Regions from separate parts of the Acidovorax sp. HDW3 genome, predicted to be linked through region 1. Evidence: predicted binding sites of a transcription regulator. Region 1 holds the regulator's gene; the other holds the start of a gene.

Region 1 (14,680 bases):
CGTCCTGGCCCTCGACGCTGGCGCGCGCGAGCGATTCACGCACCACGGTGGCGCCGAGCTGGGTGGGGGGCACATCTTTGAGGCTGCCGCCAAAGGTGCCAATGGCGGTGCGCACGGCGCTGACGACGACGACTTCACGGGTCATGGGAAATACTCCTGTGGTTGAGGTAAAAATCGGGCTCTAGCGCTTGCTGAATAAGCGTGAGCAGCTATCAATAACATAGCATTCACCCTGCGGCTCAGGGCGTGCGCACGTCGGCCACGGCGGCCTGGCCAAAGTCTGGCCTTGCCAGCCAGGCGAGCACGCGGGCGGCGGCGCTGGTGCTGTCGGTGAGCTCGCCGCTGTGGTGCAGGGCGGCAAAGCGCTCCTGGTCGGGGAAGTGGGTTGCGCTGGCGCTGCGCAGTTGCAGCTGCATGTCGGTGTCGATCACGCCCGGCGCCAGGGCGCAGACGCGCGCGCCGTGGGGCTTGGCGGCTTCTTCCAGCGCCAGGCAGCGGCTGAAATGATCGAGCCCGGCCTTGGCGGCGCAGTAGGGAGCCTGCGCGGCCATGGGGCGGCGGCCCAGGCCAGACGAGATATTGAGCAGCTTGCGCGGCAGGCCCCAATCTTCGGTGGCGGCGAGGAAGGCGGCGCTCAGCAGCATGGGCGCTTCGAGCCCCACGCGCAGGGCGTTGGCGATGCCGTTCAGGTCGTCGCTGGCAGCGCAATCGGCCAGCGGTGCAATGCGGGGCATGACGCCGGCGTTGTTGATGAGCGTGGCACTGGCGTAGCGTGCCGGCGCCAGGCCCTGCAGCCAGGCGTGCAGCTTTTGCGCCGCCTGTGCGCCCTGGGCCAGGTCCAGCGGCCATTGTTCGAGCAGTGCCCCGGGCGGGGCCTGTAGCGTGGTGCTGGGCTGGCGGGCGATGCACAGCAGGTGCTGGCCCGGCTGCAGCAGCTGCGCGGCCATGGCCAGGCCCATGCCACGCGAGCTGCCGGTGAGGATGTACAGGTGAAAAACGCTCATGCGCCCATGGTAGCGGCCAGCAGCGCCTGCCAGGGCGCGCCGAAGTCGGCGGGCGATTGCCATTGCTGCCAGCTGCCGCTGCCTGGATGCGCCAATCCCAGGCGGTGCGCGTGCAGCAGCAGGCGTGGCGCCTGGGCCTGGGTGGCGGCGTCGGCGTAGAGAGAATCCCCCAAAATGGGGTGGCCGTGGTGCGCCAGGTGCAGGCGCAGCTGGTGCGAGCGCCCGGTCAGGGGTTCGAGTTCGAGCACGCTGGTGTCGCTTTGGCGCTCGTAGCCCAGGCTGCGCCAGCGCGTCTGGCTGGGTTTGCCGTGCTCCCAATCGACTTTTTGCAGCGGGCGGTGCGGCCAGTCGCAGATCAGCGGCAGGTCGATCAGGCCCCAGCCGTCGGCATCGGTGGGCAGGGCCGGCTGGCCGCGCACCACGGCCAGGTACTGCTTGTGCACGCGCCGCTCGGCAAAGGCCAGGCTCAGGTCGCGCTGCGCCTGGGCGTGGCGCGCCATGAGCACCAGGCCGGAGGTGGGCTGGTCGAGCCGGTGCACGATGAGCGCGCCGGGCCACTGCGCCTGGGCGCGCTCGCTCAGGCAGTCCTGCTTGTCCGGGCCGCGCCCGGGCACGCACAGCAGGCCGCTGGGTTTGTCCAGCACCAGCATATCGGCGTCTTGGGACCAGCAGTGCAGCGCTGGTGCGGGCTCACTGGGCTTCATGGATGAGGCGATCGACGGTGGTGCAGAGCTCGTCCACATCGTTGGGCTTGTGGATCAGCGCGCGCGCGCCGGCGGCGAGGGCGGCTTGCTCGATCTCGGCGGTGACGTAGCCCGAGGCCAGGGCCACGGGCAGCTGCGGGCGGATGGCGCGGGCGGCGTGCAGCACCTCGACGCCGGAGTAGCCGGGCATGTTGTAGTCGGTCACCAGCAGGTCGTAGCGCTCAGGATTTTCTTGCAGCGCGGCCATGGCCTCGTGCGGGTCGGTGTAGCCGCTGACCTCGTAGCCGCGCCGGCGCAGCAGGCGCTGCACCAAAAAGACCAGCGCCTGGTCGTCGTCCACGTACAGGATGTGGTGCGTGCGCGCGCCCTGTGGCGCTGGCGCTGGCGGCGGGCTGCTGGGGGCGGCGGCGGGTTGGGGCTGGGCCTCGCCGGCGGCCGGAAAGTACAGGGTAAAGCGCGTGCCCTCGCCGGGCACGCTGTGCACGTCGATGGCGCCGCCGTGGGTGCGCATCACGCCGTGTACCACGGGCAGGCCCAGGCCCGTGCCCTGGCCGACGGGCTTGGTGGTGAAGAAGGGCTCGAAGATGCGCGAGAGCGTGGCGCTGTCGATGCCGGGGCCGCTGTCTTGCACGTCCAGCGCAACGTAGTCGCCCGGCGGCAGGCCCAGGCGCTCGCACCGGTGCGGCGCGGGGTGCTCCAGGCGTGCTTGCACCACGATGCTGCCGCGTTGCTCGCCAATGGCGTGCACGGCGTTGGTGCACAGGTTGAGCACGGCCTGCTCGATCTGCGTCACGTCGGCCAGGATGGGCGGCAGCTGCGCTGGTGCCTGCACTTGCAGCTCGATGGTGGGCGGCAGCGTCACGCGCAGCAGGCGGGCGGTGTCTTGCATGACTTCGGCCATTTGCACCGGGCTGCGCTGCAGCGGCTCGTTGCGGCTGAAGGTGAGGATCTGGCGCACCAGGTCGCGCGCGCGCCGGCCGGCTTTTTCGATCTCGCGCAGGCTCTCCAGAATGGGGGAGTCGGGGCTTTGCGCCAGCGCGTCGGCTTTGGCCAGTTCGGCGTTGCCGAGGATGGCGCTCAAGATGTTGTTGAAGTCGTGCGCAATGCCGCCGGCCATGGTGCCCACGGCCTGCATCTTGTGCGATTCGCGCAGCTGCGCTTCGAGTTCGGTGCGCCGGGCCTCGGCTTTTTTGCGCCCGGTCAGGTCGCGCGCGAAGACGGTGGTGGTTTCGCCCTCGCTGTGGCGCTCGAAGCTGATGCTGACCTCCACCGCCAGCACGCCGCCGGTGGCGGTGCACGCCTGCATTTCCCCGAGCACCGCCTGGGTGGCGATCTGGTTGAGGTCCAGCGCCTGCGCCACCTCGGGCAAAAAGCGCTGCAGCGGGCTGCCCAGGGCGTCGCTGGTGGCGCACTGGAACAGCGCTGCCGCCGTCGGGTTGAAGACCGTGATGCGCTGGTGCTGATCGACGCAGATGATGGCGTCGAGCGCGGAGTTGATGACCGCCTCCAGGCGCCGCTCGCTGGCGTGCAGCTGCTCGTTGCGCTGCTGCAGCGTCTGGCGCTCGGCAATCAAGGGCCCTTGGTCGATGACGGCGCACAGGTACTGGCGCAGCGGCAGCAGGCTGCCCTGGGGCGCTTCGATGCAGGCGATGTGCAAGTCGCCCGTCATGCGCACCTGGGGGCTGATGTGAAACAGCACCTCCGAGGTGTCGGCGCGGCCCTGCGCGCGTGCGGTGAGGAAGGCGCGGCGCACGCGCTCGGTGTCGGGCGCGCTGACGAAGGGCATGAGCGAGATCAGCCCCGGGTCTTGCTCGGTGGGCTGGAACGAGCGGTGCGCCATGGAGTTGGCCTGCACCACCATGTCGTGCTCGTCGATCACCATCAGCGCCAGCGGCACGCTGGAGAACAGCGCCTCGAAGCGCTCGGAGGCACTCTCGGCCGAGGACTGGCTAAAGCGCAGCACCTTGTTTTGCGTCTCCAGCTCGAACTGGTAGTTGCGCAGCTCGTTGACCAGCTCTTGCATGGCGTCGTGCGGCTGCGCTGCTGGGGCGCTGCTGTGGGGCTGCAGCGCTGCGCCAGCGCTGTCGCCCTCGTCGGTATCCGCCGGCGGGTGCTGAAAGAGAAAGGAAAGGTCTGGGCGGCTCATGGTGGACGCGGCAAGCAAAGGCGGCTCGATTGTGGCCGAGTTCTACAGCCGCCGCAGGCGCTCCAGGGCGGCGTGCAAGGTGTCCTCGCGCTTGGCAAAGCAAAAGCGCACCACGCGCTGCTCGTAGCCGTTGCCGTAGAAGGCCGACAGCGGGATCGCCGCCACGCCCACGCTGCGCGCCAGCCACTGGCAAAAATCAAGCTCGGGCAGCGCGCTCACGGCGGTGTAATCCACGCACTGGAAGTAGCTGCCCGCGCAGGGCAGCAGGCGCAGGCCCGAGCCCTGCAGCCCCTGGCGGAACAGGTCGCGCTTGGCTTGGTAAAAAGCGGGCAGCTGCAGGTAGGGCGCCGGCGCCTGCAGGTAGGCCGCCAGCCCGTGCTGCATGGGGGTGTTGACGCTAAAGACGCTGAACTGGTGCACCTTGCGAAATTCAGCCATCAGCGCTGCGGGCGCGGCCACGGTGCCCACCTTCCAGCCTGTGACGTGGAAGGTTTTGCCAAAGCTGCTGACGATGAAGGCGCGCTCGGCCAGGCCGGCAAAGCGCGCCGCGCTGTGGTGCGTGGCGCCGTCGAACACCATGTGCTCGTACACCTCGTCAGACAGCAGCAGCACGTTGGTGGGCGCGAGCAGGGCCTCCAGGGCGCGCATGTCGTCGGCGCTCCAGACGCTGGCGCTGGGGTTGTGCGGGCTGTTGATGATGAGCAGGCGCGTGCGCGCCGAAAGCGCTGCGGCGATGCGCTCGAAGTCCGGCGCAAAGCTGCCGGGCGTGAGTGGCACGCGCACGGCGTGGGCCCCGGCCAGGGTGATGGCGGGCACGTAGCTGTCGTAGCAGGGGTCGAGCACGATCACCTCGTCGCCCGGCTGCACGCAGGCGAGGATGGCCGTCAAGATCGCCTGCGTGGCCCCGGCTGTGATGGTTATTTCGGCCTCAGGGCAATAGGAGCGTGCGTGAGTAGCTATTATTTTTGTAGCAACCGCCTGGCGCAGCGCCGCCAGGCCGGGCATGGGTGGGTATTGGTTGTGGCCGGCCTGCATGGCCGCGCTGACGGCGCTGTGCAGCGCTGGGTCGCAGTCGAAGTCTGGAAAGCCCTGGCCGAGGTTGACGGCGCCGCATTCGGCGGCCAGGGCCGACATGGTGCTGAAAATCGTGGTGCCGACGCTGGGCAGGCGGCTGGGAAAGCGCGGGCAGCTCATAGTTCGTAGTCGTGCACGTGCCCGCTCATGGCGCGGGCGACCAGGTCGCGGCTCAGGCGGTCGCTGAGCAGCTCGGCAAATTTGTAGACGAAGTTGCGCAGGTAGGCGCCGCGCTTGAAGGCCACGCGCGCCGAGTTCTGGCCAAACAGGTGGCCCATGGGGCGCACCACCAGGTCGCCCAGCGGGTCCTCGCGCATGGCCATTTCGGCGACGATGCCGATGCCCAGGCCCAGGCGCACGTAGGTCTTGATGACGTCCGAGTCGATGGCTTCGAGCACGATGCGCGGCTGCAGCTTGCGCGCGGCAAAGGCCTGGTCGATCTTGCCGCGCCCGGTGAACGAGGGGTGGTAGGTGATGAGCGCCTCGTGGGCGATGTCGTCGAGGCCGACGCGCTCTTTTTGCGCCAGCGGGTGGCCAGTGGGCAGCACCAGCACGTGCTGCCATTCGTAGCAGGGCAGGGTGACGAGGTCGGGGTAGTCGGACAGCGATTCGGTCGCCATGCCGATTTCGGCCACCTCGTCGAGCACCATGCGCGCAACCTCGTGCGGCGTTGCCTGGTGCAGGCTGATGTGCACCTTGGGATAGGCCTCGCGCAGGCGCGCCACCGGCAGCGGCAACACGTAGCGCGCCTGGGTGTGGGTGGTGGCAATCGACAGGGTGCCGCTGTCTTGCGCGCTGTACTGCTCGCCGATGCGCTTCAAGTTGCCGACTTCGCGCATGATCAGCTCGATGCTCTTGAGCACGTGCTGGCCCGGCTCGGTGATGCGCTTGAGGCGCTTGCCGTGGCGCGCGAAGATGTCCACGCCCAGTTCGTCTTCGAGCTCGATGATGGCCTTGGAGACGCCCGGCTGCGAGGTGTGCAGGGCCTTGGCGGCCTCGGTGAGGTTGAGGTTGCGGCGCGCTGCTTCCTGGACAAAGCGGAACTGGTGCAGATTCATATCGAAAATTTAATAAAAATTTTCTTCATTATGCTGCAAGGTTTTATAGGGCGTCTTCAGCGGCAATTTGTGCCATGAGCAGCGCCATGCGCGGGTCTTCGCCCACGGGGCCCTGGACGTGAAAGCGCACCCCTGGGTGCTGCGCAGCGAGCGCGGCAATCAGCTGCGGCAGGTCTTCGCGGGCGTGCCGGCCTGTGCCTAAAAACATGGGTGTAACGCTTATCTGACAAGCGCCAGCAGCTATCAATTCTGTAGCTGCCTGGGCCAGGTCGGGCTGGCACAGCTCCAGGTAGGCGCAGCGCACGGGCAGTTCTGGGTGCAGCGTGGCCAGGGCTTGGCGCACGGCCTCGATGGGTGCGCGCCACAGCGGGTCGCGCGAGCCATGGGCGAACAGGATCAGGCCACGGCGGCTCATCGTCGCAGCACCAACCAGCCAAAAGCGCCCAGTGAGAGCGCGGAGTAAATCAGCCCCGGCGCCGCCGCCGTCAGCCAGGGCCACCACTGGCGCAGGTTGCCGGCGTAGCCGAACACGGTGTTGAGCATGAAGAAGCTGATGCCTGCCATGACGCCGCCAAAGACGTAGGCAGCAATGCCACCAGAGCGAAAGTGCAGGTAGGCAAAGGGCAGCGCCAGCACCACCATCACCAGGCAGGACAGGGGGTAGAAGACCTTGCGCCAGAACTCGATTTCGTATTTTTGCGCCGACTGGCCGTTGTCTTGCAGGTGGCGGATGTACTGGAATAGCTCGATGGTGGGCATTCGGTCGGGCTTGAGCAGCGCCGCCGACACCATGTCGGCGCTGATGCTGGTGGGCCACAGCAGCTGGGGGCTGTGGCTGACTTCGACGCGTGCCTGGTCGGCGCCGCTGAGCAGGAATTGGCGCTGCTGCACCTGCTCGAGCTCCCAGCCCTGGCCGTCGGCGGCCACCCGGGCCGAGGCGGCACGGATTTGGCGGCTCAGGCGCCCTTGGGCGTCAAAGTCAAAAATGCGCAGATCGAGCATCAGCCCGTCAGGCCCGAGGGCGCGCACGTTGACGGCCAGGGCATGGTCGTCCTGGCGCTCTTTGAGCCAGCCGCCGCTGGCGCTGCCGGTGAGCTCGCCGCGAAAGCGTGCCTTGAGCAGCTGCCCGGTGCGATCCGACAGCGGCGCCAGGTAGTCACCGACGGCAAACGTGATGACGACGAAGATGCCGCCCAGCGCCAAGAGCGTGCCCAGTGCCCGCCCCGGCCCCAGGCCGCTGGTGCGCATGATGGTGAACTCCGAGCTTTGCGCCAGGCTGGCCATGACGTAGATGGTGCCGATCAGCACCGTGATCGGCAGCAGTTCGTAGAGGTAGTTGGGCAGGCGCAGCGCCACCGTCAGCAGGGCGTGCGAGAGCTGGTAGCCGCCGGGCTGGTTGTTCACCCAGCGCAGCTCGTCGATCATGTCGAAGAAGAAAAACAGCGCGAGAAAGCTGATGGTGACGTAGGTGATCGCCAGGGCAGCCTCGCGGTAGATAAAGCGGCGCAGGATTTTCATGCAGTAGCCCCAGTGCGGCCCGCCCCGAGCAGCTGGCGCGGCGACCAGCGGTTGTGGCGCACGGCCAGCGTCAGCAAGGCAAGGCTGAACATGCCGCCGTGCAGCAGCAGCTGCATGGGCAGCAGGCCGATGCGTTCGGCGCCGACCCAGCTCTGGCCCAGGGTCATGAAGTTGTAGTAAACGATGAAGGCAAAGAGCGCAAACACCAGGCTGCTGCTGCGCCCGGCGCGCGGGTTGACACTGGCGACGGCCAGCGCCAGCAGCACCAGGTTGAAGGCGCCCAGGGCCAGCCCCAGGCGCCAGCCAAGTTCGGCGCGCAGCGAGGGCTCGGGGCTTTGCAGCAGCGCTAGCGTGGGCAGGGACTTGGCCATGATTTCTACGATGGCGCTCGGTGTCGTGCTGCGCTCAATGCGGGTGCTGTATTCGGCAAAGCTGCTCAGGCGCAGGGTGGGGCTGTCGGTGCGCGTTTCCATGCGCGAGCCCTGCAGCAAAAAGGCCACGCGTTCGCCGTCGATGATCTCCACCTTGGCGCTGCGCGCCGACGTGACCGATTCGCGCCCATGCTCGTTGGCGGCGATGAAGACGTTGCTGGCCGACTTGTCGTCCGGGCTGTCCTTGTCGATGAAGAACACGCGCGTGCCGTTGGCCGACTCTTGAAATTCGCCCGGGGCGATGCGATCGACGTCGCTGCGCTGTTCGAACTGGGTTTTGAGCGTTTGAATCTGCTCGTTGGCCCAAGGCCACACGCCCAGCGCCAGTACGGCAATCGTCAGCAGTACCGGCCAGGCAAAACGCAGCAGGGGCCCGACCAGGCTGGCCAGGCCGCGCCCGCTGGCAAACCAGATCACCATCTCACTGTCGCGGTACATGCGCGAGAGTGTGCCGACGATGGCAATGAACAGGCTCAGGCTCAAGATGGTGGACAACTGCCCGAGTACGGTAAAGCCCATGATGAGCATCACGTCCGACGGATTGACGTTGCCGCGCGAGGCCTGGCCCAGGGTGCGGATCAGCATCATGGTCATGACCACGGTGACCAGCACCACCAGCGTCGCGCCAAAGCTGCGCGCCAGCTCTTTACGAATAGATGAATCGAATAACATCACGGCCCAAGGAAAACGTCGATTATGAACTTTGAACTCAAGGCCTTGGCGCTGCCGCAAGCCGCCACCGAAAAATGCGACCTGCTGGTGCTGCTGGTGGGCGAGGGGTTCGTCGCTGGCAGTGATCCGCTGTCGGCGCTGGTGGCGCACGCGCTCAAGCACCAGGATTTGGAGCCCCAGCCAGGCAAACTGCTAGAGCTGTACCAGCTGCCCGCCGTGGCCGCGCGCCGCGTGCTGCTCGCTGGCTGCGGCAATGGCAGCGCCAAGGCCGTGCGCCAGGCGCTGCTGGCCTGCGCTGGCGCGTTCAAGGCGGCGGGCGTGGCCCAGGCTCTGGTGTGTTTTGCCCATACGCCCAGCGCTGCGGCGCTGACGGCAGCAGTGCAGGCTGTGGCCGATGCCAGCTACGTGTATACCGCCACCAAGCCCCAGGCCAAGGCGCCGGCGCTGGTGCAGGTGGTGCTGGCCGTGCCCGAGAAAAAATCGCTGCAGGCGGCCTTTGCACAGGGCCAGGCGCTGGCAGCGGGTGTGGCCCTGGCGCGCGAATGGGCCAACCGCCCGGCCAACCACGCCACGCCCACGCTGCTGGCACAGGCGGCGCAGGCGCTCGCTGGCGGGCCGATTGAATGCCAGGTGATGGAGCGGGCCGCGCTGGAAAAACTCGGCATGGGCGCTTTCCTGGCCGTGGCCCAGGGCTCGGCCGAGCCGCTGCGCTTCATCGAGCTGCGCTACCAGGGCGCGGGCAAGAAAGAGGCGCCGGTGGTGCTGGTCGGCAAGGGCATTACGTTTGACACCGGCGGCATCTCGCTCAAGCCTGCCGCCGAGATGGACGAGATGAAATTCGACATGGGCGGCGCTGCCAGCGTGCTGGGCGTGTTCCAGGCGCTGGCGCTGCTGCAGCCGCAGATCAACGTCGTTGGCCTGATCGCCGCTACCGAGAACATGCCGGGTGGTCAAGCCGTCAAGCCTGGCGACGTCGTCACCAGCATGAGCGGCCAGACCATTGAAATCCTCAACACCGACGCCGAAGGCCGCCTGGTGCTGTGCGACGCGCTGACCTACGCCGCCCGCTTCAAGCCGCGCGCCATCATCGACATTGCCACCCTCACCGGCGCCTGCGTGATTGCCCTGGGCGGCGTGCGCAGCGGCTTGTTTGCCAGCTGCGACACGCTCGCTGGCAGCCTGCAGGCCGCTGGCGATGCGGCGCTCGATCCCTGCTGGCGCCTGCCGCTCGACGACGATTACGCCGAGGGGCTCAAGAGCCATTTTGCCGATCTGGCCAACGTCGGCGGGCGCCCGGCGGGCGCCGTGACGGCGGCCAAGTTTTTGCAGCGCTTTGTGGGCGATACGCCCTGGGCGCACCTCGATATTGCCGGCACCGCCTGGAAAAGCGGCGCCGCCAAGGGCGGCACGGGCCGCCCCGTGGGCCTGCTGCTGCAGTACCTGCTCGACAGCGCTGCCGTGGGCAAGGCCGCCAAGCCTAAAGGCAATCCCAAAGCCAAGCCCAAAGCCAAGGCGCAGTGAGCGAGGGCGCCGTGCCAGAGATCGCGTTTCACTTCAACGCCCCCGACAAGCTCGCCTACGCCTGCCGTTTTGCGCGCAAGGCGTTGCAGCGCGAATCCCGCCTGGTGGTGCTGGCGCCGCCAGAGCTGCTGGCGCCGCTCGATGAGCTGATGTGGCATATGCGGCCGCAGGACTTCGTCGCCCATGCGGTCGAGGGCTGCGACGCTGATCTGTGGCGCCTCTCGCCCATTGTGCTGGCCAGCCGCACCGACGATGCGCCGCACCAGGAGATGCTGCTCAACCTCGGGGCTGGCATTCCCAGCGGCTTTGAACGCTTTGCCCGCGTGATCGAAGTCGTCAGTGCCCACGATATGTCCGACCGCCAACAGGCGCGCCAGCGCTGGCGCGACTACCAGGCGCAGGGCTATGGCCTCATTCGCCATGACCTGGTGCTGCAAGGCTCTTGATCCATGACCCAGCCGCCCCCCCGCACCCCGCCGCGTTTTGTGCCCACCTTGACGGAGGTGGTGACGCATACCGCCACTGAGCTGTCGCAGCCGCTGCCCCCGGTGGTGCCTCCAGCGCCCGTAGCGCCTGTAGCGCCGCCAGTGTGGGCGCCCGAGCCTGCAGCGCCGCCGCCAGCCGTGCTGCTGCCCGATTTGCTGCTGACCAGCCCGGCGCCGGCCGTGCCCGAGGGGCTGGAGGAAGACCTGGTGCACCGGGTGTTGCAGCGCGTGGATTTGGTGCTCGACCAGCGTCTGCGCGAAGCCATCGCCATCGTCGTGCAGGAGCAGACGCGTACCATGGTGCAGCGCGTGCGCCAGGAAGTGGAAACCGTGGTGCGCCAGGCCGTCTATGAGGCCGTGGCGCAGGAGCTGCAGGAGCCGTAGCTGGGCGCTTGGGTGGCGCTGCGCGCTTTAGCGCCGCACCTGCAGCGCCCCGGGGTTGACGATGTTCGTCGGCGTGCCCCGAATGAAGTTGACGACGTTGTCAAAGGCCGAGCCGAAATACAGCTCGTAGCTGTCTTGCTCCACCAGGCCGATGTGCGGCGTGCAGATGCAGTTTTCCAGCCGCAGCAGGGCGTGGCCCTGCAAGATGGGTTCGGTGTCGAACACGTCCAGGGCCGCCATGCCGGGGCGGCCCCGGTTCAGGGCGGCGATCAGGGCGTCGGTTTCTATCAGCTCGGCGCGGGCGGTGTTGACCAGCAGTGCCGTCGGCTTCATGAGCGACAAATCCTGCAGCTTGATGACCCCTTGCGTGTCCTCATTGAGGCGCATGTGCAGCGAGAGCACGTCGCTTTGGGCAAAAAATTCTTCGCGCGAGTTGGCCACCTGGTAGCCATCGGCCAGGGCCTGGGCGCGCGAAGCTTCACGCCCCCAGATGCGCACGTTCATGCCAAAGGCGCGGCCATAGCCCGCCACCAGCTGGCCCACGCGGCCATAGCCCCAGATGCCCAGCGTTTTGCCGCGCAGCACATGGCCCAGGCTGAAATTGGGCGGCATGGAGGCAGAGCGCAGCCCCGATTGCTGCCAGGCGCCGTGCTTGAGGTTGGCGATGTACTGCGGCAGGCGGCGCATGGCGGCCATGATGAGGGCCCAGGTCAGCTCCGCTGGCGCCACGGGCGAGCCCACGCCCTCGGCCACGGCCACGCCGCGCTCGGTGCAGGCGTTGACGTCGATGTGGCCCCCGACACGGCCCGTTTGCGCAATGAGCTTGAGCCGGGGCAGCTTTTCTACCAGCTGGCGCGTGATGTGCGTGCGCTCGCGGATGAGGACGATGATGTCGGCATCGCGCAGGCGCACCGAGAGCTGGCCCAGCCCCTTGACGGTGTTGGTGTAGACCTTGGCGGTGTAGGGATCGAGGCGCGTGGCGCAGTGCAGCTTGCGGACGGCGTCCTGGTAATCGTCAAGAATGACAATGTTCATCCCACCATTGTGCCTTGCGGCACTGCAACCAACGGTATCAGCTGAGCAAGGTGTTGCGGATCAGGCCCACGGCCAGGCCCTCGATGGCGAAGGGCTCGCCAGGGCCGACGTGGATGACGGGGTAGTCCGGGTTCTCGGGCAGCAGCTCCACGCCTTGGGCGGTGCGGCGCAGGCGCTTGACGGTGACCTCATCGCCCAGGCGGGCAACGACGATCTGGCCGTTGCGCGCCTCGTGCGTGGATTGCACGGCCAGCAGGTCGCCATCCATGATGCCGATATCGCGCATCGACATGCCGCGCACCTTGAGCAGGTAGTCGGGCTTGTGCGCAAACAGGCTGCTTTCGACGCAGTAGGTTTGATCGACATGTTCCTGCGCGAGAATCGGCGCGCCGGCGGCAACGCGGCCTATGAGGGGCAGCGTGAGCTGCTGCAGGCCGGCAATGGGCAGGCTGAACTGGGTGCCGCGCAGGGCGTTGATGCTGCGCACCGCTTCGCTGCACAGGCGGATGCCGCGCGAGGTGCCGCTGACCAGCTCGATCACGCCTTTGCGCGCCAGCGCCTGCAGGTGTTCTTCGGCGGCGTTGGCCGACTTGAAGCCGAGTTCGGCCGCGATTTCGGCGCGCGTGGGCGGGGCGCCGGTGTGGGCGATGGCGGTTTGGATCAAATCGAGCACCTGCTGCTGGCGGGCGGTGAGTTTGGGCTGGTCGTGCATTCGGGCGGCTCCTGTGCAGGGGTGACCTGGGTTTTATTTCAGTATCTGTATTTTTAAACAGTTTCAAGGGGTGGGCAAGTGAGCGCAGGAAAAATCGTCGTGCTGGGCACGGGCGGCACCATTGCCGGTACGGCGCTGCAGCCCGGGGCGGGCCTGGGCTACCGGGCGGCGCAGCTGTCGGTGCAGGCCCTGCTCGCTGCCGTGCCGGGGCTGGAGCAGGCCGCGCGTGGCCCGCTGGCGATGGAGCAGCTGGCCCAGGTCGATAGCAAGGACATGGATTGGGCCGTCTGGCGCGCCCTGGCGCAGCGCTGCACGCAGCTGCTGGTGAACAGCCAGGTGCGCGCCATCGTCATCACCCACGGCACCGATACGCTGGAGGAAACGGCCTGGTTTTTGCACAGCGTGCTGGCAGCGCGCAAGCCCGTGGTGCTGACCTGCGCCATGCGCCCGGCGACGGCGCTCGCGCCCGATGGGCCGCAAAACCTGCGCGACGCGCTGGCCGTGGCCGCCAGCGCCGGGGTGCAGGGCGTGCTGGTGGTGGCTGCGGGCAGCGTGCACGGCGCGCAGGCCGTGAGCAAGGTGCACCCGTACCGGATCGACGCCTTCAGCTCGGGCGACGATGGCCCCTTGGGCTGGGTCGAAGAGGGGGTGCTGCGCTGGAGGCATAACAGGCCGCTAGCGCTTGTCAATCCAGCGCCAGCAGCTATTAAAAAGATAGTGGACGCCGGGGCTGCGCCGCGCGTGGAGATCGTGCTGAGCCACGCCGGGGCCGATGGCCGCATCGTTGATGCCCTGGTGGCCGATGGCACGCAGGGCATCGTTGTTGCTGCCACGGGTAACGGTACGCTGCACCGCGCCCTGCACGCGGCGCTGGAGCGGGCGCAGCGCGCCGGCGTGGCGGTGCGTGTGGCCACGCGCTGTTCCCTGGGGCAGCTGCTGGTGCAGGCCGACGATCCATTTCCCAGCACCCCGGGCCTGAGCCCGGTGAAGGCGCGCATTGCGCTGCAGCTGCAGCTGCTGGGGGCATAAATAACCCTAAATCCGGCAGTTGATCGCTTGCAACCCTCAATAACATCTTATGGGCTTTGATATTTTTGGCTCCGGTAGCGTTCACCTATTGGGTGAGAGCGCTATGCACCCGCCAGCACCGTGCTGGCCGCGCCATGCTGCGTTGCTCGTCCTTGCGCACAGGAGTGCGCGGCGTCCTCTCGCCTTGCCTGGCACGCCCATCGCCCTGAATTCAGCCGACGGCGTAGCCGGTCGGCTGCGATGAAAAGTTAGACCCGGAGGCAAAAACGGGAAACTCCAGATTTATGATAGGTATGAACTGAGAAAATAAAATATCTCTAATTTATAGCTTCCTGTGCGGCGGCCTTGGCATGAATGGCAGTGGTGTCGAATAATGGAATCACTGTATCTTGCTGATTGATGAGTAGTGATATTTCAGTACATCCAAGAATGATGGCCTCTGCACCTTTTGATGCAAGGATTTTGATGATTCTTTGATATTCATTGCGAGATTCTGATTTGATAATTCCTAAACATAATTCTTCGTAAATGATGCGATGAATTATTTCGCGATCATTTTGTTCAGGAACGATGACGCGAAGGTTATGAGTTGTACTTAAACGGTCGCGATAAAATGGCTGTTCCATTGTAAACCGCGTACCAAGCAAACCAATAGTCGAATAACCAGCTCGTTTAATTTCAGTGGCTGTTGGATCTGCAATATGGAGTAGTGGGATAGTGACTGCCGCTTCAATATGGGGTGTTACTTTGTGCATTGTATTTGTGCACAATACTAAAAAAGATGCCCCTGCCGCTTCTAGTGCGCGAGCAGCGCCTGCCAAGACAGCCCCTGCTGCTTCCCAGTTACCGCAATGCTGAAGTCGCTCAATCTCATCAAAATCAACCGAATAAAGGATGAGTTTTGCAG
Region 2 (14,680 bases), 1.4 Mb from region 1:
GATGACGCTGTTGCCCAGGTCGCGCAGGCGCGTCAGGGTGGCGATCAGCCGGTCGTTGTCCCTCTGGTGCAGGCCGATGCTGGGCTCGTCGAGCACGTACATCACGCCCGTCAGGCCCGAGCCGATCTGGCTCGCCAGGCGGATGCGCTGCGCCTCGCCGCCCGAGAGGGTTTCGGCGCTGCGTTCGAGGCTGAGGTAAGACAGGCCGACGTCGTTCAAAAACCCCAGGCGCGCGGCGATCTCGTGCACCACCTTGGCGGCGATCTCGGCCTTGGCGCCCTGCAGCTGCAGCTGGCCGAACCAGGCCAGGGCGTCGGCCAGGGTCATGTGGTTGATGGCGTGCAGGCTGCGCGCCTGCGCCCCGTCGCCCACCTGCACGTGGCGCGCCGGGCGGCACAGGCGTGCGCCGGCGCATTCCGGGCAGGGCTGCTGGCTGCGGTAGCGCGCCAGGTCTTCGCGCACCACGGCGGAGGTGGTTTCCTGGTAGCGGCGCGCCATATTGGGCAGGATGCCCTCGAACGGATGCGCCTTGGTGACCGCCTGGCCCTTGCGGCTGCCGCTGTCGAGCAGGTAGGTAAAGGCAATCTGCTCCTGGCCCGAGCCGTACAGCACCACCTGCTGCACCAGCGCCGGCAGCTGCTCGAACGGCATCTCGATGTCAACGCCGTAGTGCGCCGCCAGGCTTTGCAGCAGCGAAAAATAAAAGCCGTTGCGCCGGTCCCAGCCCTTGATGGCGCCGCCCGCCAGGCTCAGGCTGGGGAAGGCGACGACGCGCGCGGCGTCGAACACCTCCTGCTGGCCCAGGCCGTCGCAGGCCGGGCAGGCGCCGCTGGGCGAGTTGAAGGAAAACAGGCGCGGCTCCAGCTCCGGCAGGCTGTAGTTGCACTGCGGGCAGGCGAAGCGGCTGGAGAACAGGTGCTCGCGGCCGCTGTCCATCTCCAGCACCAGCACGCGGCCCGAGCCCTCGGCGGCGCCCACGCGCAGCACCGCCTCCACGCTCTCGGCCAGGCGCTGGGCGATGTCGGCGCGCACCTTGACGCGGTCGATGACGACGTCGATGTCGTGCTTCTCGGTTTTTTTGAGTGCCGGCAGCGCGTCGTGGGCATACATCTGGCCGTCGATGCGAAAGCGCACATAGCCCTGCGCCTGCAGCTGTGCCAGCTGCTCGGTGAATTCGCCTTTCTTCTGCCGCGCCAGCGGCGCCAGCAGCATCAGGCGCGTGTCCTCGGGCAGCGCCAGCAGCGCGTCCACCATCTGGCTCACGGTCTGCGCTGCCAGTGCCACGCCATGCTCGGGGCAGTGCGGCGTGCCGGCGCGGGCAAAGAGCAGGCGCAGGTAGTCGTGGATCTCGGTCACCGTGCCCACGGTGGAGCGCGGGTTGTGGCTGGTGGCCTTTTGCTCGATGGCGATGGCGGGCGACAGGCCCTCGATCAAGTCCACATCGGGTTTATCGAGCCGCCCGAGGAACTGGCGCGCGTAGCTCGAGAGGCTCTCCACATAGCGGCGCTGGCCCTCGGCGTACAGCGTGTCGAACGCCAGGCTCGATTTGCCCGAGCCCGACAGCCCGGTGATGACGACCAGCTGCTGGCGCGGAATGTCCAGGTCGATGTTGTGCAGGTTGTGCGTGCGCGCGCCACGGATGCTGATGTGCGGCGTGCGCAGCACCTCGGACAGGGGGCGGCCCGCGTTTTCGTCTTCGGCGGCGGATGCAGTCTCGGCCATGGTGGGCGGCGTGGAGGGTGAAACCGAGCATCATAGGGACATGGGCGCGGCGCTGCCGGCGCGCGCGTCAGCCCCGCTGCGCCCGGGAAAACCCACCCTGGGCCAAAATATCGCTTTTGCCCGACTTCCCCAGGTTCGCTGCCGTGTCCGATACCGCTTTTCCTGCCGCCCCACCCATTCCCCCCACCGCCCCTGCTGCCCGCATGACGCCCGCCGAGCGCCGCTCCAGCTTCGGTCTGGCGGCGATTTTTGCCATGCGCATGTTGGGCCTGTTCCTGGTGCTGCCGGTGTTCATGCTGGAGGCCGGCAAATACCCCGGAGGGGACGACGCGGCCCTGGTCGGGCTGGCCATGGGCATGTACGGCCTGACGCAGGCGCTGCTGCAGCTGCCGCTGGGCCTGGCCTCGGACCGCTGGGGGCGCAAGCGCGTGATCGTGCTCGGGATGCTGGTGTTTGCCGCTGGCAGCCTGGTGGCGGCGCTGGCGGACTCGGTCATGGGCCTGCTCGTGGGCCGGGCGCTGCAGGGCGCGGGCGCCGTGTCGGCAGCGGTGACGGCGCTGCTGGCCGACCAGACGCGTGAGCTGGTGCGCACCAAGGCCATGGCGCTGGTGGGTATCAGCATCGGCCTGATGTTTGCCGTCGCCCTGGTGGCGGCGCCGTTCCTGACGGCGCACATCGGCCTGTCGGGCCTGTTTTTCGTCACCATGGCGCTGGCGCTCGGCGGCGTGGCCCTGGTGCTGTGGGTGGTGCCGCCCGAGCAGCGCCAGCCCCCCACGGACGCGCGCGCCAGCCTGGCGCAGGTCTGGCGCCATGCCGACCTGCGGCGCCTGAACCTGGGCGTGTTCGCGCTGCACAGCATCCAGATGGCAATGTGGGTGGCGGTGCCGGCGCTGCTGGTGCAGGCGGGCCTGCCCAAGGCGCTGCACTGGCAGGTGTACCTGCCGGCGCTGCTGCTGGCCATCGTCGCCATGGGGGGGCTCTTTGGCATGGAGCGGCGCGGGCGCCTGCGCGCGGCGCTGCTGCTGTCGATTGGCCTGGTGGCCCTGGTGCAGCTGGCGCTGGGGCTGTGGGCCGCTCTGGGGGCGGCGCCGTCGCTGTGGGGGCTGGGCGGCCTGCTGTTCGTGTTTTTTTGCGGCTTCAACATGCTGGAGGCGACGCAGCCGAGCCTGGTCTCGCGCATGGCGCCGGCAAGCCTGCGCGGCGCGGCGTTGGGGGCGTACAACACTTTGCAGTCGCTGGGCCTGTTTGCCGGCGGTGCCCTGGGCGGTGCGCTGGTGCACTGGGGTGGCGCGGGTGGCCTGTTTGCCGCCACCACGCTGCTGGCGCTGGCCTGGCTGGCGCTGACCTGGCCGCTGCAACCGGTGGCGCGCGGCGCCGGGCATGAACCTGTGTAATCGCCCCGATGCCGGGGCGTTGCAATGCGGCTATGCTGCGCACCTGCTGCCGCGCAGGGTGCGGCATGGCATTTCTCCATCTGGCCCGGAAACTCTCCCCTGCCGTCCGGGCTACCCCTAAGGAATTTTTATGGCATCCGTGAACAAGGTCATCATCGTTGGCAACCTCGGGCGCGACCCCGAGATGCGCACCTTCCCCAGCGGCGACCAGGTCGCCAACGTCACCATCGCCACCACCGACCGCTGGCGCGACAAGAACACCGGCGAGAACAAGGAGGCCACCGAGTGGCACCGCGTGGTCTTCAATGGCCGCCTGGCGGAGATCGTCGGCCAGTACCTGCGCAAGGGCAGCCAGGTGTACGTCGAAGGCAGCCTGCGCACGCGCAAGTGGACCGATCAAAGCGGCGTAGAAAAGTACAGCACCGAAATCCGTGCCGACACCATGCAGATGCTGGGCAGCCGCCAGGGTGCGGGCCAAGGCGGTGGCCAGGGCGGCTACGGCGGCGATGATGGCTACGGCGAGAGCAGCTACGAGGCCCCGCGCCGCGCCGCGCCGGTGCAGCCGCAGCAGCCGCCGCGCCCGGCGCCTGCCGCCCCGGCGGCCCGCCCGGCCCCCGCGCCCATGGCGCCGCCGCCGCGTGCTTCGGCGGACTTTGACGGCATGGACGACGACATTCCGTTCTGAGGCAGCCTTGCCTCTGCTGGATGAATCAACGGGCGCCTAGGGCGCCCGTTTTTTTGGGGATTGTTTGCTATTGTTTTTATAGCTGCTCGCGCACTCTGGATAAGCGTTAGCGGCCATTTTTACTTGTTTTTTGAGGCAGGGCCTATGCCCCATCCTCGGCGGCGCCGTGGTTGCGCAGCAGGCGGCGCACCACGTCGGCGCTAAAGCCGCGCGCGGCCAAAAAGCGCATCTGCCGTGCCTGCTCCGCTGGCGTGCTCGGGGGCTGGCCAAAGCGCTGCGCCCACACGGCCTGGGCGCGCTCGTATTCGCTGGCGCGCAGACCCTCGGCCTGGGCGCGCACCAGTTCTTCGCTCAGCCCTTTGCGCCGCAGCTCGTGCAGCAGGCGCTGCGTGCCCAGGCGCGGGGCGCGGCGGTGGATGAGCGACTCGGCCACCCGCGCCTCGTTGATGAAGTCCTGGGCCTGCAGCGCATCGAGTACGGCGGCCAGATCTTCGCCCTCTTGTACGTGGCGCGCGAGCTTGGCTTGCAGCTCGGCGCGCGAGTGCTCGCGCTGCGCCAGCAGGCGCAGCGCCCGGCCTTTGAGCGAGGGGGTGGGGCCGGCCATGGCTGCGTGGGTGCTCAGGCGGCGTCGGCGTCGGCAGCGGGGGCCGGGGCGTCGGCGCTGGCCGGGCGCAGGGCAATGCCCAGGCTCTCGCGCACCTTGTTTTCTATCTCCAGCGCCAGCTGCGGGTTCTCGCGCAGGAACTCGCGTGCGTTGTCGCGGCCCTGGCCAATTTTTTCGCCGTTGTAGGCGTACCAGGCGCCGCTCTTGTCGAGGATTTTGGCCGTGACGCCCATGTCGATGATTTCGCCCTCGCGCGAGATGCCGGCGCCGAACAGGATGTCGAATTCGGCGGTCTTGAACGGCGGGCTGACCTTGTTCTTGACGACCTTGACCTTGGTTTCGTTGCCGATGGGCTCGTCGCCCTTTTTGATGGTGCCGGTGCGGCGGATATCGAGGCGCACCGAGGCGTAGAACTTGAGCGCGTTGCCGCCCGTGGTCGTCTCGGGGCTGCCGAACATGACGCCGATCTTCATGCGAATCTGGTTGATGAAGATGACCGTGCAGTTGGTCTTTTTGATGGTGGCGGTGAGCTTGCGCAGCGCCTGGCTCATCAGGCGCGCTTGCAGGCCGGGCAGCTGGTCGCCCATGTCGCCCTCGATTTCGGCCTTGGGCGTGAGGGCGGCGACCGAGTCCACGACGATCAGATCGACCGCACCCGAGCGCACCAGGCTGTCAACAATCTCCAGCGCCTGCTCGCCGGTGTCGGGCTGGCTGATGAGGATGTCCGGCAGGTTGACGCCGAGCTTTTGCGCGTAGCTGGTATCGAGGGCGTGCTCGGCGTCGATGAAGGCGCAGGTGCCGCCGAGCTTTTGCATCTCGGCAATGACCTGCAGCGTGAGCGTGGTCTTGCCCGAGGACTCGGGGCCATAAATTTCGATCACGCGCCCGCGCGGCAGGCCGCCCACGCCCAGGGCGATGTCCAGGCCCAGCGAGCCGGTGGAGACGACCTGGATGTCCTCGATCTGCTCGCCCTCGCCCAGGCGCATGATGGTGCCTTTGCCGAACTGCTTTTCGATTTGCGCCAGCGCGGCCTGCAGGGCCTTGGCTTTTTCGCTCTGCTCAGCGGGGGCGGCGGTCTTGACGGGTGCGTCCATGGAATTGCTCCTCTTGGTGGCCATAGTAGATGGGGGCGCCAAGACTGTTTTGATGCACAGCCTGTACGCTTGAACAGTAGTTTAGAAGGGTTGTATTTTAACGGGAAGTGATTTTTTAGTCAGTTTGACTGACAATATGCCCCCATGGATTCATCCTCCTTCCCGTTCCCGGCGTCGTCCCCTGAGGCTTGGCGTGCCACCCACCTGGGCTATCTCCTCGGCCACGCGCTGCGCCGTTTTGATGCCCGCGTGCTGCAGCTCATGGCGCACGATGCGCAGGTGCCGCTGGCGCTGTCGAACCTGGCGGCGCGTGACCAGGTCAGCGCTGCGCATGTGCACATCACGCGCCATTTGTCGCTCGCTGGGGACAGGCCCACGGTGCTGGCGCAGCGCGCGGGCATGAGCAAGCAGGCCATGGCCGATGTGATCGAGCAATGCCTGGCCTGGGGCCTGGTCACGCGCGCGCCCGACCCGCAGGATGCGCGCGCGCGCCGGGTGTGCTTCACGCCGTTGGGGCTGGAGTGGCGCCAGGCGTTTGCGCGCGCGCTGGCGCAGGCGGAGAGCGAGTTTCGCGCCGAGGTGGGGGCCGAGGTGGCCACCGTCGTGGCCCTCGGGCTGGAGGTGTACGCCAGCGGCTAAATGGCGCTGCGCCCCCCCGGCAGCCACCTAAAATCGAGCATCAAACAAATAGATACCAGGAGACACCCCATGCGCATCCTCATTGCCGAAGACGACCAGGTGCTGGCCGACGGGCTGCTGCGCACCTTGCGTGCTTCGGGCGCGGTGGTCGATCACGTCGCCAGCGGCAGCGAGGCCGATACCGCCCTGACCACCGCGCACGAATTTGATCTGCTCATCCTCGACCTGGGCCTGCCCAAGATGCACGGCCTGGAGGTCTTGAAGCGCCTGCGCGGGCGCGGCTCGGCGCTGCCGGTGCTCATCCTTACCGCCGCCGACAGCGTGGACGAGCGCGTCAAGGGCCTCGATTACGGCGCCGACGACTACATGGCCAAGCCGTTCAGTCTGCAGGAGCTCGAAGCGCGCGTGCGCGCTCTCACGCGCCGGGGCATGGGCGCCACCAGCGCCACCATCAAGCACGGCCCGCTGGTGTACGACCAGGCCGGGCGCGTGGCCACCATCGACGGCAAGATGGTCGAGCTCTCGGCGCGCGAGCTCGGCCTGCTCGAAGTGCTGCTGCAGCGCGCGGGCCGCCTGGTGAGCAAAGACCAGCTCGTCGAGCGCCTGTGCGAGTGGGGCGAGGAGGTGAGCAACAACGCCATCGAGGTCTATATCCACCGCCTGCGCAAAAAGATCGAGAAAGGCCCGATCCGCATCGCCACCGTGCGCGGCCTGGGTTACTGCCTGGAAAAAATTCCGGGTTAATGCTATTAATTTGGTAGCTACTCACGCTTGCCTGATAAGCGCTAGAGGCCAAAACATTGAAACTCTTTCAGCGCGAGCAGCGCTCCCTGTTTGGCGAAATCCTCGACTGGATGCTGACGCCGCTGCTGCTCTTGTGGCCCGTCAGCCTGGCGCTGACCTGGCTGGTGGCGCAGAACCTGGCGAACAAGCCGTTTGACCGCGCGCTGGAGTACAACGCCCACGCCCTGGCCCAGCTCATCACGGTGCAGCGCGGGCGCGTGCAGTTCAACCTGCCGCAGCCGGCCAGCGAGATCCTGCGTGCCGATGAGTCCGACATCGTCTACTACCAGGTGCTCGGCCCCAGCGGCGGCCTGCTCTCGGGCGAGCGCGAGCTGCCGCGCCCGCCGCAGGACGCACCGCCGCAGACCAGCGAGGTGCGCCTGCGCGATGCCGAGCTGCGCGGCGTCGATCTGCGCGTGGCCGCCATCTGGGTGCGCCTGCCGCTGCCGGGCGAGCCGCTGGCGCTGGTGCAGGTGGCCGAGACGCGCGAGAAGCGCAGCATGTTGGCCACCGAGATCATCAAGGGCGTGATGCTGCCGCAGTTCGTCATCTTGCCGCTGGCGGTGCTGCTGGTGTGGCTGGCGCTGGCGCGCGGCATCCAGCCGCTCAGTCAGCTCGAAGAGCGTATCCGCGCGCGCCGCCCGGACGACCTCTCGCCGCTCGATCACAAGGCCGTGCCGCTGGAGGTGGCGCCGCTGGTGGATTCCGTCAACGACCTGCTGCGCCGCCTGGGCGACTCGATGGCGACGCAAAAGCGCTTCCTGGCCGACGCCGCGCACCAGCTCAAGACGCCGCTGGCGGGCCTGCGGATGCAGGCCGACCTGGCGCAGCGCGAGGGCACGAGCACCGAGGAGCTCAAACGCTCGCTGCAGCACATCGGGCGTTCGAGCATCCGCGCCACGCACACCGTCAACCAGCTGCTGGCGCTGGCGCGTGCCGAGGGCAGCGCCACCGTGCTGGCGCACCAGCCCTGCGACCTGGCCGAGATCGTCATGGACACCGTCAGCGACAGCGTGCCGCGCGCCATGGACAAGCGCATCGACCTGGGCTACGACGGCGTGGCGCCCGGGGCCAGCGGCGTTTGGGTCGATGGCAACCCGACCTTGCTCAAGGAGCTGGCGCGCAACCTGGTGGACAACGCCATCAACTACACGCCCCAGGGCGGCATGGTGACGGCGCGCGTGCTCGACGACCGCTTCAGCCGCGTGGTGCTGCTGCAGGTGGAAGACTCGGGCCCGGGCGTGCCCGAGGCCGAGCGCGCGCTCATCTTCGAGCCCTTTTACCGCGCCCTGGGCACCGAGGCCGACGGCTCCGGCCTGGGCCTGCCCATCGTCATGGAAATCGCCCGCCAGCACAGCGCCGAGGTGCTGATCGAAGACGCCCGCGCCGGCCAGCAGCCGCCCGGGGCCCTGTTCAGCGTGCGCTTTCCGTGCAGCCGCGAGGCGCCGCTCAACAAGGCTTGAGCGGCTTGCCCGCCAGCGGCAGGCTGGTGGCGAGCTGCTGGCGCTGCGCCGCCGTCACGGCCGGCAGGCGCAGCTGGTACAGGCGCGTCTCGGGGCGCTCTTGCACCACGCGCGCCGTGCGTACGCCTTGGCGGGCCAGGTCCTTGAGTGCGACTTCGGCGCGCTCTTCGTTCGAATAGCGCCCCAGCGACAGGCCGGGCTCCCAGGTGGCGCCGGGGCGGTCGAAGGCGATGCCCAGGGCGCGCAGCTCGCCGCGTTTCTTGTCCACCACGTCGGTATCGGGAAAGCGCCCCATGTACACCATCCAGCGCCCGCTTTGGGTGCTCGCTTCGAGCTGCCAGCTGCCCGCCGGCAGGCTGGCGGCGGCCTGGCGCAGGGCAGCGGCCTGGCGCTCGTCGAAGCTGCCGGCCTGCAGGCATTGCGTGGGCTCGGGTGGGGGGCTGGGGGCGTGCGCCGTGACCGGGGGGGCAGGTGTGGATGTGGGGTGGGGCGTGGCCGGCTCCACCGGGGCTTCAGCCTGCATCGGGGCGGGTGGCGCTGCGGGTGGCGTTGCTGGAAGGGTGCTGCCGCTGGGCAGCAGGCGCAAGGCCTCGGGGTGCAGCTGCTGCTGCAGGCGTTCGGGCTCGGACTGGCTGGCGGGCGCCAGCCCCCAGGGCTGCAGCAGGCCCTGGCGCCAGGTGTAGTAGCCGGCGTTGGCCAGCAGCAGGAGAAGAACGAGCAAACGCAGCATGGGGCGGGACTTTACATCGGGCGCACGCTGACGCTGGCGCTGGTGAGCGCCTGCAGGCCGGCGCCGTCGCGCAGCAGCAGCGCGCCATCGGCGGCCACGCCTTCGCACCAGGCCTGGCGGCCATCGCTCAGGCGCACATTGCGCGCGCGCAGCAGGTCGCGCGCGGCAAAGCGCGGCTGCAGCGGGGCAAAGCCCTGCTGGGCAAAGGTTTGCACGGCTTGCAGCAGGGCCGGCGCCAGGCGCAGCAGGGCGCTGCCGGCGTCGCTGCCGGGCAGCAGCTCTTGCAGGCTGGCTGCCGGGGTGGCCAGGTCGGCGCCGGGCGGGCAGTGGATGTTCAGGCCCACGCCGATGACGCAGTAGCGCTCGGCGGCGTCGCTGCCGGCGCTGCTGGCGGTTTCGATCAGGATGCCGCAGAGCTTGCGCGCGCCGTCCAGCCACAGATCATTGGGCCACTTGATTTGCACCGCCGGGTGCAGGCTCTCGGCCAGCGCCAGGCCCACGGCCAGCGACAGCCCCGACCAGTCGCGCGGCGCCAGCGGCAGGCCCAGGGAGAAGGTCAGCGCCTGCCCCGGCTGGCTGCTCCAGCTTTTGCCCAGGCGGCCCCGGCCCGCGCTTTGGCGCTCGGCGATCAGCAGCAGCGGCTCGTGCCAGCCGGCGCGCGCGCGGCGCATGAGCTCGGTGTTGCTCGAATCGACCTCGGGCAGCAGCTCCACGCTCAGGCCCGGCCAGAGCACATCGAGCTGCTGCCACAGCGCCTCCAGCGGCCAGGGCGGCTGCGCGCTGTTCATGGCGCCTCCCGGGGGCCGGGCGGGCTCCAGCCGCGCTTGGGCGCCAGCAGCGTGCCCCGGCATTGGGCGCTGGCGCAGTGGCAGGGGTACTCGGCCTTGAGCTTTTTCGTGTAGCGCTCTTCGATGATCAGGCCGTAGTCGTAGTTCAGCTCCTCGCCGGCGGCGATGGCGCGGCGCGCGGTGATGAAGATGCGCCCGTCCTGCTCGTCGGCCCAGCAGTTCGGATCGCAGCTGTGGTTGATCCAGCGCGCCGAATTGCCGCCAACGCTGGCGTCGATCACCCGGTCTTCATCGACGTGGAAGTAGAAGGTGTGGTTGGGCTGGCTCGGGTCATGCGGGTGGCGCCGCTGCGCCTCGTCCCAGGAGATGACTTCACCGACGTACTCGATCAGCACCTCGCCCTCGGCGATGTCCTGCAGTGCGAACACGCCGCGCCCGTGCACGCCCGAACGGCGTACCTGCAGGCGGCGGCCCGAGGAAGAAGGGAGGGTATTGCGGGGCATGGCGGGAAAAACTCTGCTACTTTAATAGGCATACGTGCGCGTGCGCGCGCAAGGCCCCGGATTCTAAAAGCGCCCACCCAGGCAGGCAGACATTCCCCATGAGCAAAACCCTCGTCATCGCAGAAAAACCCTCGGTCGCGCAAGACATCGTGCGCGCCCTCACGCCCGTGGCGGGCAAGTTCGACAAGCACGAAGACCACTTCGAGAGCGAGCGCTACGTCGTCACCAGCGCCGTCGGCCACCTGGTGGAGATCCAGGCGCCCGAGCAGTACGACGTCAAACGCGGCAAGTGGAGCTTTGCCCACCTGCCCGTGATCCCGCCGCACTTCGACTTGAAGCCGGTCGATAAAACCAAGAGCCGCCTGGCCGCCGTGGTCAAGCAGGCCAAGCGCAAGGACGTGACGGCGCTCATCAACGCCTGCGACGCGGGGCGCGAGGGCGAGCTGATCTTCCGCTTGATCGAGCAGTACGCCGGCGGCGCCAAGGGCGGTTTGGGCAAGCCCGTGCAGCGCCTGTGGCTGCAGAGCATGACGCCGCAGGCCATCCGTGACGGCTTTGGCCAGCTGCGCAGCGACGCGCAGATGCAGGGCCTGGCCGACGCTGCGCGCAGCCGCAGCGAGGCCGATTGGCTGGTCGGCATCAACGGCACGCGCGCCATGACGGCGTTCAACTCGCAGGGCGGGGGGTTCTTTCTGACCACCGTGGGCCGGGTGCAGACGCCCACGCTGTCGCTCGTCGTCGAGCGCGAGGAAAAAATCCGTGCCTTCAAGAGCCGCGACTACTGGGAAATCCACGGCAGCTTCGCCGCGCAGGCCGGCGACTACCTGGGCAAGTGGTTCGACCCGCAATGGAAGAAAAGCGACGACCCCGAGGCCCGCGCCGACCGCCTGTGGAACGCCCAAGCGGCGCAGCAGATTGCCGACGCCGTGCGCGGCAAGCCTGCCACCGTCACCGAAGAAGCCAAGCCCAGCACCCAGGCCAGCCCGCTGCTGTTTGACCTGACCAGCCTGCAGCGCGAGGCCAACGGCAAGTTTGGTTTTTCCGCCAAGACCACGCTGTCGATTGCCCAGGCGCTGTACGAAAAGCACAAGGCGCTGACCTACCCGCGTACCGATTCGCGCGCCCTGCCCGAGGACTACATCGGCGTGGCGCGCCAGACCTGCGAGATGCTCGCCGACTCGGGCATGGCCCACCTGGCGCCGTTTGCGCGCCAGGCGCTGGAGGGCAACTATGTGCGGCCCACCAAGCGCGTGTTCGACAACAGCAAGGTGTCGGACCACTTCGCCATCATCCCCACCACGCAGGCGCCGCATGGCCTGAGTGAGGCCGAGCAAAAGCTCTACGACCTGGTGGTGCGGCGCTTTCTGGCGGTGTTCTTCCCCAATGCCGAGTACCAGATCACCACGCGCATTTCCAAGATCGAGCAGCACAGCTTCAAGACCGAAGGCAAGGTATTGGTCAAGCCCGGCTGGCTGGCGATTTACGGCAAGGAAGCGGCGCTTGAGTCCGAGGACGGCAAGGCTGGCGAAAAAAATGGGGAAAAAGGCCAGCCGCTGGTGGCCGTGCAGCCCGGCGAGCGCCCGCTGGCCGAGCAGGTCCACCCCAAGGGCCTGAAAACCAAGCCACCGGCGCGCTACAGCGAAGCCACGCTGCTGGGCGCCATGGAGAGCGCCGGCAAGCAGATCGACGACGAGGAGCTGCGCAGCGCCATGCAGGAGAAAGGCCTGGGGACGCCTGCCACGCGCGCGGCCATCATCGAAGGGCTGCTGACGGAAAAATACATGCTGCGCGAGGGCCGCGAAATCATCCCCACGGCCAAGGCCTTCCAACTGATGACGCTGTTGCGCGGCCTGGAGGTGAACGAGCTGTGCAAGGCCGAGCTCACCGGCGAGTGGGAATACAAACTGGCGCAGATGGAAAAAGGCCAGCTCTCGCGCGCCGCCTTCATGCAGCAGATTGCCGCCATGACCGAGCGCATGGTGAAGAAAGCCAAGGAATACGACCGCGACACCATCCCCGGCGACTACGCCCAGCTCGCCAGCCCCTGCCCGAACTGCGGCGGTGTGGTCAAGGAAAACTACCGCAGATATGCCTGCGTCGGCCGACCAGCCGACGCGGGTGGCTCCGGTGAAGGGTGTGGCTTCTCGTTTGGCAAATCGCCCGCAGGCCGCACCTTTGAAACGGCAGAGGCCGAAGAGCTCCTGCGCCAGCGCCGCATCGGCCCGCTGGAGGGCTTTCGCTCCAAGGCCGGCTGGCCGTTCACGGCAGAGGTCGCCATCGTGCAGGACGACGAGGCCCCCGGCCGCTTCAAGCTCGAATTCGACTTTGGCGACGACAAAAACGCCGAGGAATCGGGCGAGCTGGTGGCCTTTACCGACGCCAGCCTGGGCCCCTGCCCGGCCTGCGGCAGCCCGGTGCACGCGCACGGCAGCAACTACGTCTGCAGCCGCGCCGTGCCCACGGCGGAGCAGCCCACGCCCAGTTGCAACTTCAAGAGTGGCCAGATCATCCTGCAGCAGCCGATAGCGCGCGAGCAGATGCAAAAGCTGCTCGCCACCGGCAAGACCGATCTGCTCGACAAATTCATCTCCAACCGCACGCGCCGCGCCTTCAAGGCCCACCTGGTGTGGGACAAGGAGGCCGGCAAGGTCGGCTTTGAGTTCGAGCAGCGCGAGAGCAAATACCCGGCGCGCAAGACAGTAGCTACAAAAACAGGAGCTGCTCGCGCAGCAGGGGCGGGCGCTGCAGCCAAAAAAGCCCCGGCAAAAAAGGCCACCCGCAAGCCCAGCACCGCCACCGGCAAAACGCCCAGCCCGGCATTGGCTGCAGTGATTGGCGATGCGCCGGTGACCCGCCCCGAGGCGGTGAAAAAACTCTGGGAATACATCCGCGCCCACAACCTGCAAGACCCGCAGGACAAGCGCCAGATCGTTGCCGACGACAAGCTGCGCGCCGTGCTGGGGCAGGACCGCATCGGCATGTTCGGCCTGGCGGGGGCGCTGGGGGGGCATTTGGGCTGAGGCCTGCGCCGCCGCCTGGGAGGGCGTCTGGCGGCGGGGGGCAGTAAGCTTGCCTGTCAATGCATTGGTATCTGCACGGCAATTTTGATAGCACCCCACGCTTATCTGGTGCGGGCTTTCACGCCCCCTCCCCTTGCGGGAGAGGGTTGGGGAGAGGGGTGAATAGGCAAGGTGCTGCCAGCGCCCCCTCTCCCCCGGCCCCTCCCCCGCGAGGGGGGAGGGGAGCAAAAACCGCCCTTTGACCAGGCGGATGGGAGCCGTCAAAAGATGTGTGCATACACAAGCCCACGAGGGGGGAGGGGAGCTGCAGCCGTCACGTGCTTGCGGGCCCGGCAAGCTGTGTAGATACCTATGCTGTCAATGACCGGGGTTGATAAGGGTTTTGCCGATTCGCGATGGATTTTCGGATCAAATGTTGAGCCGTATATTTCATAATACGGCTCATGCCAACATCCCCCACTCCCCGTCGTTACCTCTGGCAGCAACCCGGCTGGCCCGCTCTGCACGTCGATGCTGCCGCCTTGACGCCCGCGCTGGAGTCGGCGCGGCTGGAGCAAGGCAAGCTGCTGGGCCTGCTGGATGCCATTGGCCTGGTGCCTGCGCAGGATGTGGCGCGCGAGCTGTGGGTGCAGGAGGCGCTGGCCACGGCCCAGATCGAGGGGCAGCGTTTTGACCTGGCGGTGGTGCGCTCGTCCGTGGCGCGCCGCCTGGGGCTGGATGACACCGGCACGGCTGCGGCAGACCGCTCGGTCGAAGGTCTGATGGACGTGATGCAAGATGCCGTGGAGCGTTGCACCGCACCGCTGGACGCTGATCGGTTGTGGCGTTGGCAGTCGGCGCTGTTTCCAGGCGGCACCTCGGGCATTCAGCGCATTGCTGTAGGGCGCTGGCGCGACCACGAAGACCCCATGCAGATCGTCTGCGGCCCGCTGGGGCGTGAGGTCGTGCATTACGAGGCACCACCGTCGCGCCAGGTGGCGGGGGAGATGGCGCACTTGATCGACTGGTTCGAGTCCACCCGACCGACAGGTGACCAGGGGGCGTTGAACGGGTTGGTGCGTGCAGCGTTGGCGCACCTGTGGTTTGAGACGGTGCACCCGTTTGAAGACGGCAATGGCCGCCTGGGCCGCGCGTTGGCAGACATGGCGCTGGTGCAGGATGGGGTATCCCATGGCACCACGTTGCAGCACCTGGTGGCGCCCATTTTTGGCATGGCGCGGCGCATGTGGGTGCGGCGCGGTGAGTACTACGACGC

The links. The regulator LexA, encoded in region 1, represses DNA repair genes until DNA is damaged. The targets are predictions, from matches to a motif close to ACTGTATNNNNATACAGT.
Region 2: a site for LexA is predicted at 5,543-5,560, ahead of recA (recombinase RecA). Genes of this name have one in related genera too.

Annotation. Positions count from the first base shown of each region.
Region 1 covers NZ_CP049885.1:1,498,713-1,513,392, reverse strand. The annotation lists gene bktB (beta-ketothiolase BktB) at 1-145, opposite strand, end outside; gene G7045_RS06760 (SDR family NAD(P)-dependent oxidoreductase) at 240-1,004, opposite strand; gene G7045_RS06755 (RluA family pseudouridine synthase) at 1,001-1,708, opposite strand; gene G7045_RS06750 (PAS domain-containing sensor histidine kinase) at 1,695-3,854, opposite strand; gene G7045_RS06745 (pyridoxal phosphate-dependent aminotransferase) at 3,897-5,048, opposite strand; gene G7045_RS06740 (CysB family HTH-type transcriptional regulator) at 5,045-5,986, opposite strand; gene G7045_RS06735 (sirohydrochlorin chelatase) at 6,030-6,401, opposite strand; gene lptG (LPS export ABC transporter permease LptG) at 6,398-7,504, opposite strand; gene lptF (LPS export ABC transporter permease LptF) at 7,501-8,607, opposite strand; gene G7045_RS06720 (leucyl aminopeptidase) at 8,632-10,128, shown strand; gene G7045_RS06715 (DNA polymerase III subunit chi) at 10,140-10,574, shown strand; gene G7045_RS06710 (hypothetical protein) at 10,578-10,997, shown strand; gene G7045_RS06705 (D-2-hydroxyacid dehydrogenase family protein) at 11,025-12,032, opposite strand; gene lexA (transcriptional repressor LexA) at 12,070-12,744, opposite strand; gene G7045_RS06695 (asparaginase) at 12,823-13,773, shown strand; gene G7045_RS14900 (DUF1010 domain-containing protein) at 13,985-14,068, opposite strand; gene G7045_RS06690 (aspartate/glutamate racemase family protein) at 14,091-14,680, opposite strand, start outside.
Region 2 covers NZ_CP049885.1:56,311-70,990, forward strand. The annotation lists gene uvrA (excinuclease ABC subunit UvrA) at 1-1,722, opposite strand, end outside; gene G7045_RS00225 (MFS transporter) at 1,926-3,116, shown strand; gene ssb (single-stranded DNA-binding protein) at 3,247-3,801, shown strand; gene recX (recombination regulator RecX) at 3,944-4,405, opposite strand; gene recA (recombinase RecA) at 4,420-5,499, opposite strand; gene G7045_RS00245 (MarR family winged helix-turn-helix transcriptional regulator) at 5,644-6,138, shown strand; gene G7045_RS00250 (response regulator transcription factor) at 6,208-6,882, shown strand; gene G7045_RS00255 (sensor histidine kinase) at 6,939-8,384, shown strand; gene G7045_RS00260 (SPOR domain-containing protein) at 8,371-9,114, opposite strand; gene G7045_RS00265 (biotin--[acetyl-CoA-carboxylase] ligase) at 9,126-9,902, opposite strand; gene G7045_RS00270 (SET domain-containing protein) at 9,899-10,405, opposite strand; gene G7045_RS00275 (DNA topoisomerase III) at 10,504-13,425, shown strand; gene G7045_RS00280 (Fic family protein) at 13,869-14,680, shown strand, end outside.